DNA from 2 places in the Endozoicomonas sp. ONNA1 genome. Region 1 is predicted to be linked to the other one. Evidence: predicted binding sites of a transcription regulator. Region 1 holds the regulator's gene; the other holds the start of a gene.
What was found. Region 1 encodes PhoB, which activates phosphate uptake and scavenging genes when phosphate is short. Its sites were predicted from a motif close to TGTCATANNNNTGTCANA; they were not measured.
Positions count from the first base shown of each region.

Region 2: the regulator PhoB is predicted to act here: its motif matches at 2,501-2,518, upstream of KDK19_RS12955 (PstS family phosphate ABC transporter substrate-binding protein).

Region 1 is NZ_JAHHPN010000290.1:5,951-10,170, reverse strand. It holds gene ubiA (4-hydroxybenzoate octaprenyltransferase) at 75-962, shown strand; gene phoB (phosphate regulon transcriptional regulator PhoB) at 1,285-1,974, shown strand; gene phoR (phosphate regulon sensor histidine kinase PhoR) at 2,016-3,335, shown strand; gene KDK19_RS06890 (H-NS histone family protein) at 3,525-3,947, opposite strand.
Region 2 is NZ_JAHHPN010000567.1:10,089-14,308, reverse strand. It holds gene KDK19_RS12960 (Na+/H+ antiporter family protein) at 72-1,394, shown strand; gene KDK19_RS12955 (PstS family phosphate ABC transporter substrate-binding protein) at 1,453-2,418, opposite strand; gene KDK19_RS12950 (TRAP transporter small permease subunit) at 2,757-3,293, shown strand; gene KDK19_RS12945 (TRAP transporter large permease subunit) at 3,286-4,220, shown strand, end outside.

The DNA.
Region 1 (4,220 bases):
GCGGCAGAAACCTCAGCGATGACAAGAAAAGTACCGATAAACAGCCAAACACTATGATGCATTTCAGGAAACCCATGGTGGTATCAGCAGGGACCGAAGTGGTTCTGCAGCGATTCCCCCGTTTAAAAGACTTTTTACAGCTGGCCAGGCTCAATCGGCCCATTGGTATTTATCTGTTGCTCTGGCCTACACTTTGGGCGCTCTGGGTTGCAGCAGAAGGTGTGCCGAGTCTGGCGAATCTGGTGATTTTTTCGATCGGCGTTGTTTTGATGCGCAGTGCGGGTTGTGTCATTAACGACTTTGCTGACAGGAAAGTGGACGGTCATGTTGAACGAACACGTAATCGACCACTGGTGACGGGTAAAATTCAGGAAAAAGAAGCACTGATGTATTTTGTCGGCATGGTGCTTCTGGCTTTTATTCTCGTCCTCTTTACGAATGCTCTTACCATCCAGCTTTCTTTTGCCGGGCTATTGCTGGCATCGGCTTACCCTTTCGCAAAAAGACATACTCATCTGCCTCAGGTGGTTCTGGGGGCTGCTTTTGGTTGGTCGATACCCATGGCTTTTGCGGCTCAGAGCGGAGCCCTGGGAAACATCGTCTGGCTGATGTTTCTGGCCAATCTTTTCTGGACGGTGGCTTACGATACTCAATACGCCATGGTGGATCGAGACGATGATCTGAAAGTAGGCATCAAGTCCACTGCTATTCTGTTTGGTGAGATGGATAACCTGATCGTAGGTAGCCTGCAAGTGCTTACTCTGCTAACTCTCGCCATGGTAGGCCATCAGCTGGAGTTGGGCGTTCTGTACTTTCTCTCACTGATCGCTGTTGCAGCCCTTTTCGTTTATCAGCAATGGTTAACTCGTCGTCGTGAGCGTGAGGCCTGCTTTAAGGCATTTCTTAACAACCACTGGGCTGGAGCCATTGTCTTTGTCGGGTTTGTGGTGAGCTATCTTTGATATGCAATGCGGTTTGAAATCCTAGTGGTATGTACCGGCATAAATGGCTAAAAACCATGTCCTGCGAGCTCTTAAGCAATATTTTTGTTTTCAGAGTCTGGTGGCAGTCTGGGGTGTGTCATCTGTCTGTAACATTTCAAAGGTGTAATGTCCGGTGTATAGTGCGGTTGATCAAAGTAATGAGAAGCAGCTCTGAGCGATCAAAACAGCTCTGAGCGATCAAAAAGACATTACCCTTCCGGTAAAGACCCAACGAGCTGCTGCTGACAGATGCCAGAAAGTCACCGCCGAAATCGAATCGACAGATAACAGGTAGAGATTAATGCCAGGAAAGACCATTCTGATCGTAGATGACGAAGCACCGATTCGCGAAATGGTGACTGTTGCTCTGGAAATGGCAGGGTATGATTGTCTTGAGGCAGCTGATGCGAAAGAAGCGCACTCTCTGATCGTGGATAACAAACCAGATTTGATCCTGCTGGACTGGATGTTGCCCGATGTCTCCGGCATAGAACTGGCTCGTCGTCTAAAGCGCAACGAGCTGACTTCTGAAATCCCCATCGTCATGTTGACGGCCAAAGGTGAAGAAGACCACAAAATCCAGGGACTCGAGACCGGAGCCGATGACTATATCACAAAGCCTTTTTCTCCCCGTGAATTGGCTGCTCGTTTAAAAGCAGTTCTTCGCCGTACAGGTGGGTTTGATAATCAGTCTCCCATTGTCATCAACGGGTTGGAACTGGACCCGGTCAGCCACAGGGTCTCCATTGATGGCTCGCCTGCTGAAATAGGACCTACCGAGTACCGTTTGCTGCAGTTTTTCCTGACGCACCAGGAGCGCGCCTATACCCGTGGGCAGTTGTTGGATCAGGTCTGGGGTGGCAATGTTTATGTTGAAGAGCGAACCGTAGATGTACACATACGACGTTTGCGAAAAGCGTTGGGTGATAATTACGAAGCTTTTGTGCAAACTGTTCGTGGTACCGGATATCGTTTCTCAACCAGGGTGTAAACTTTCTATGCTCGTTGGTCAGGCCCCTGGTCGGGAGTAATATGACAACAATTTCAAAAACCCGTTTGCTGAGCCGTATGGTTGCTTACTTGGTTGTTGGGTTTTCCCTGGGCTGGCTAATTGGAGAACCTTTTTTAGGGCTCTGTGTGGTGATGGGAGGTTATTTTGTCTGGAGCTTCCGCCAACTTTTCAAACTACTGGTCTGGCTGAATGATCCCAAGGCCAGGAGCAAAGAACCCCCTGAGAGTAAAGGGTTCTGGGGTGAAATTTTTGATGGTATCTATCGATTACAGAAACAGCACAGTCGCTCCCGGCAAAAGCTGGCCGGAGTGATTGAGCGCGTTCAGGAATCAACTGCTGCGCTTAATGACGGTGTTGTGATGATCGATAATCAGAGTAACCTGGAATGGTGGAATCCTGCTGCTGAAAGCTTGATGGGTCTGAAGACGCCTGACGATAAAGGGCAATTGATTACCAACCTGTTGCGTGATCCAAGGTTTGCTGACTACTTTGAGCAGGGTGGTTATCAAAAAGCTCTTGAGATTCCCTCTCCTGTCAATCCGGATTATCAACTGCAATTTAATATAACGGTGTATGGCAAAGGCAATCGTCTGATGACCGTGAGAGATGTCACGCGTTTGAATCAGCTGGAGGTCATGAGAAAAGACTTTGTTGCTAATGTTTCTCATGAATTGAGAACACCGCTGACAGTTGTGTCCGGGTACCTTGAAACCATGCTGGACAGTCTGGGCCCCGATTCAGGCCTGCCTCCTGTTTGGGAGAAAGCGCTAAACAGGATGCAGGAACAGTCACTGAGAATGCAGAATCTGGTGGCAGACCTGCTGTTGCTGTCCAAGCTGGAGTCGGCCGAAGCTCAGGCAGATGAAAACGGGGTGCATCTTAAAACCATGCTGAACAGCATTGTTGAAGACGGGTGTGCACTCAGTGGCGAAAACCAGCATCAGATTTCACTGGACTGTCCTGAAGATGTCTTTTTGGCTGGCAGTAGCAGTGAGTTACGCAGTGCCTTCTCGAATCTGGTCTTTAATGCTGTGCGCTATACACCGCAAGGTGGCAAGATACATTTGCGCTGGTGGCAGGATAAGGAAGGCGGACATATGATGGTGAAAGATAACGGTGTCGGTATTGACCCCATGCATATTCCCAGGTTGACTGAACGTTTTTACCGGATTGATAAAAGCCGTAGCCAGAGTACCGGAGGAACAGGACTCGGGTTGGCTATCGTCAAGCACGTCATGCTAAGACATGGAGGCAAACTCACTATCAGCAGTCATCCGGGGAAAGGCAGCCGTTTTGTTTGCCATTTCCCGGCAAAATGCCTTGAGCTGGAACACTCATGAAAAAAGCATAAGAGGAGTGGTAGCTCCTTTTATGCTTTTTAGCAGACCACCAAAAAACGATTAATCTTCTGATGGTCTCGTCATTCGAATGGTTTGTTTCTCAGAGTCTGTTACCCTGACTATTGAATGATGTCTGTATTCAAGAAACAGCGGACTGGAGGCGAGTCTGAAATCCTGAAAACGGTCGACTTATTCTTCTTCAACCACGCAGTCCAGACGCTTCTTGCCGGTGCGGTCCAGGTAACTCTGGAAGTCACGTGGCAGACGGCCTGTGGTAGAGCCATCCCACTGAACGGTGTCTCCCGCTTCAGTCCGGTATTCAAAAGTAAATCTCTGGACATTACGACGACGTTTTGGAGCCGCTACTTCCAGGTGGTCCAGATCATCCATTGAAATGCCACGCTCAGCCATGATTTGCTTAACGGCTTCAATGCTTTTCAGTTTGGCTTGACGCTCTTCGTCAATTTTATTGCGGGCTTCAACTTTCTCCTGCAGTACGTCCTGCATTCTGGAGATGATACGCTCAAGATCTTCAACATGAACATCTTTAAACAGAGAGCGGATCCGTGCTTTACTGCTCAGGCGGTGATGAATTTCTTCAAAAACGTTCATTCAAGGAACTCCCAATTCAGGCCAAATCGGTGGGGTATTAATGATTTTCAACGATGAAAGTGCCTATTTATACAGGAAGCTTTAAATTGATGGAAGCATTTAATGTGCTTTTATGACCTATTCAAATAGATTTAATAACATTTTATGAGTTGATAGGGGCGATTGTACAATAGATAAACAGTTTTGGGTCAATCAGACGTGCTAATGAATTGAATGGTTTTGACTTGATATTGCTTATTTCTTAAAGAACCAGATAGCTAGCTGTGCATTTGG
Region 2 (4,220 bases), on a different contig from region 1:
CCGCTATTGTTCATGCTTCACAGTAGATAGCCGCTGGCCGTAATAACGATAAAGTACAATGTGGAAATAATATGAACGCAGTGATTCTGGCTGTCGCCGTCATGCTCGCATTGAGTTTGTTGCGCGTGAATGTGGTTCTGGCGCTCTTTATTGGGGCTATGGCCGGGGGACTGATTGGAGGTCTGGATATTGTCCAGACGCTTGAGGCATTTTCAAGAGGCCTGGGCGGTGGTGTGGGCATTGCCATCAGTTACGCTATGCTGGGGGCTTTTGCCATGGCCATTGGTCGCTCCGGCATACCCGAGTGGATGGCCGGGAAGATCATTCGCAAAGTGAAAGGCAGCAACAATTCGCAGAATAATGTAAAGCTAAAATACAGTTTGTTCCTGACGCTTGTGTTGATGGCTTTTTCTTCCCAGAACTTGATACCTATCCATATAGCTTTTATTCCCATACTGATTCCTCCTTTGTTATCGGTATTCAGTGCTATGGCAATTGATCGTCGTCAGGTAGCCTGCCTTATTACCTTTGGACTTACCGCGACCTACATGCTCTTCCCTATAGGGTTTGGCAGTGTGTATCTGAACCAGATTCTTGGTGGCAACCTCCATGAAAATGGGCTGGATATTGAATTGAGCCAGATGCCACTGGCGATGGCGATTCCCGTTTTTGGCATGTTTCTGGGATTACTGATAGCGGTTTTTTTCAGTTATCGAAAGCCGAGAGCCTATCGTGTAGAAGAAACCCTTTTGATCCACGGACAAGATGTTCAGTTAAGCAAGGCTGCCATCATTACCTCTGCCATTGCCATCGTGCTGGTGCTGGTAAGTCAGTTGATGACAGGTTCCATGGTTCTGGGGGCCGCAATGGGTTTTATTACAATGGTCATCGGGCGGGTAGTCTACTGGCGGGAAGCGGATGAGGTATTCAATGAGGGCCTGCGAATGATGGCCGTTTTTGGCTTCATCATGATCTCGGCCGCGGGCTTTGCGGAAGTGCTGCGTTCAACAAAAGATATTCCGGCACTGGTGAGTCAGGTGCAGATTTTTGTGGGAGGCAGTCAGGCCCTTGCGGCCATTCTTATGCTTCTGGTCGGTTTGCTAATCACGATGGGGATTGGCTCTTCGTTCTCAACGGTTCCGATCATTGCCACCCTTTATGTGCCACTGGGTATGGAACTTGGTTTTACGCCACTGGCCATAGCCTGTCTTGTGGGAGCCGCCGGAGCGTTAGGTGATGCAGGCTCTCCGGTTTCGGAATCCACCATTGGTCCCACCGCCGGTTTGAATGTGGATGGTCAGCACGACCACATTCGGGATTCGGTGATTCCTACCTTTCTGCACTTTAACATCCCGATGATCATTTTTGGCTGGATTGCCGCCATGATTCTCTGATTCCGAAAACACAAACAGGGCCAGATGGCCCCGTGCGAATCACTTATGAATCTGTGAATTAAAGATCAAGTTCAGATAGATACTTTTCAACAACCTTGGCAGGGAGTGGGATGTAACCGTCTTTAACAACCACTTCCTGACCTTGCTGAGACAGCACCATCTTCAAAAATTCGCCTTCCAGAGGAGGCAGCTTCTTGTTGGGCTGCTTGTTGACGTATACATACAGGAAACGAGACAGTGGGTAAGAGTTGTTTACAGCGTTAGCTGGCGTTGCTTCAACAAATGGCTGACCGGCTTTCTTGGCCAGGGGTACGGTACGGACGCTGGAAGTCTGGTAGCCAATACCGGAGTAGCCAATGCCGTTTACAGAAGCACTGACAGACTGAACGACAGAAGCAGAACCAGGCTGTTCGTTTACGTTGTTACGGAAGTCACCTTTACACAAGGCTTTTTTCTTGAAGTAACCATAGGTGCCGGATACTGAATTACGGCCGTAAAGCTGGATTGAGCGGTTTTTCCAGGCTCCTTCCAGACCTACACCACCCCAGGTACTGATGTCTTTGTCGCCACCGCACTTGCGGGTAGAGGAAAAAATAGCGTCCACCTGAGCCATGGTCAGACCCTTGATAGGGTTGTCCTTGTTGACAAAAACCGCCAGAGCGTCAATTGCAACTGGAACTGCAGTGGGCTTGTAGCCGTGCTTTTTCTCAAAAGCTTCCAGTTCCTTGTCTTTCATCTTGCGACTCATGGGGCCAATGTTGGAAGTCCCTTCAGTCAGAGCGGGTGGCGCAGTAGAAGAGCCTGCAGCCTGAATCTGTACATTCACATTTGGGTATTCACGCTTGAAATCCTCTGCCCACAGGGTCATCAGGTTGGCCAGAGTATCAGAACCGACACTGGATAGATTGCCTGATACGCCGCTGGCTTTCTTATAAGTTGGGATCTCAGCGTCGATCTGACTGGCAGAGGCAGCCTGCATCCCAGTCACAAGGGCAATTGTTGTTATCAGAGCTTTAAGCTTCATTCGTATTTCTCCTAAAGGGATTTTTTTAGCCTCTCTTACAGCTACAGGCATTTGTCTACTGGCAAAAACTATAAGATGAAAATGTGACAGTTATATGACTGAAAGTGACAGCTGTTTATCCGCAATATTCATAACGTGGTACCACTGTCTTCAATCTTTTGCTGATTGAAGATTGCTGAAGAAATGCCCGGACAGGGTACAACTGCTTTCAAGCTGTCGTTATAATTCCGGACAACAATCATGGGACATGTTCCTGAAGAACGGATCTTCTACCAACAGAATGGCAGAAATTTTCTCAACAAGAATAATAATAAATTGATGTAACAGGCAGGATAAAAATGACCACCGGCTGGAAAATGATAAGAACAGCAGTCGCCGGTATTGATGGATTAACAGAGAGATTTGGACGTCTTCTGAGCGGGTTTAACCTGTTACTGGTCGTCAGTGTCTGTCTCGTCGTTGTTCTTCGCTACTGGTTCAACTCCGGTTCCATTGCCCTTCAGGAACTGGCGATGTATTTCCACGCACTTATTTTTCTCGGTGCCAGCAGCTATACGCTGAAGCAGGGCGGTCATGTTCGGGTAGACGTTTTCTACAACCGTATGAGCGCCAGACAACGGGGATGGGTGAACGGCCTGGGAACCCTGTTTCTGTTGTTCCCGGTCTGCCTGTTTATTGGTTTGATGAGTTTTGACTATGTTTCCCGTTCCTGGAGGATCATGGAAACATCATCGGACCCGGGCGGCTTACCGCTGGTGTATCTTTTGAAAAGCCTGATTCTGGTGTTTGTTGTCACCCTGCTGTTGCAGGGCATGGCAGAGTTATTGCGGTCCGTGCTTATTCTCGCAGGGAAGGAGTCCCCGGAAGATGGCTGAGTACATTCCAATACTGATGTTTGCAGCCGTCTGCATGGTGTTACTGGTGGGCTATCCGGTAGCCTTTTCACTGGCGGGTACTGCCCTGGCTTTTGCCGGGGTTGGCGTTCTGACCGGATTGTTTGACCCGTCTTTTCTCAATGCCCTGCCCAGTCGCCTGTTTGGCATAATGACCAATCAGACTCTGATGGCTGTGCCTCTGTTTGTATTCATGGGCTGCATGCTGGAAAAGTCCAGAGTGGCTGAAGGGCTGTTGGAAAGTATGGCTCGCCTTTTTGGACGAATGAGAGGTGGTCTGGGGCTATCCGTCACCCTGGTCGGGATGCTGCTGGCTGCCAGTACCGGTATTGTCGGAGCAACGGTTGTGACCATGGGCTTACTGTCTTTGCCCACCATGCTGAAGCGGGGTTACTCCGCGTCTCTGGCCACAGGAACCATCTGTGCCACCGGCAGTCTCGGTCAGATTATCCCTCCGTCCATTGCTCTGGTTTTATTGGGCGATGTTTTATCCACAGCCTACCAGCAGGCCCAGCTGAAGATGGGAATCTTCTCTCCCGAAACCGTTTCGGTGGGTGATCTGTTTGTCGGGGCTATTATCCCCGGCCTGATTCTGGTGGCTGCCTATGCTCTCTATCTGCTGATCGTAGCCTGGAGCAATCCGGCAGCGGCGCCTGGTCTGTCTGATGAAGATATCGGGGCTTATGATGAGGGGGATAATACTTATCTGCTCATGAATCTGTTGCCCCCACTGCTCTTGATTGGCTTAGTGCTGGGATCGATTCTGGCAGGAGCCGCGACACCAACAGAAGCAGCGGGTGTGGGTGCAATCGGTGCTTTTTTGCTAGCTGTAATGAAACGACAGTTAACGTTTCAGACGTTATCCAAAACACTGTCTAATACGACAAAAGTGACCTGCATGGTGTTTTT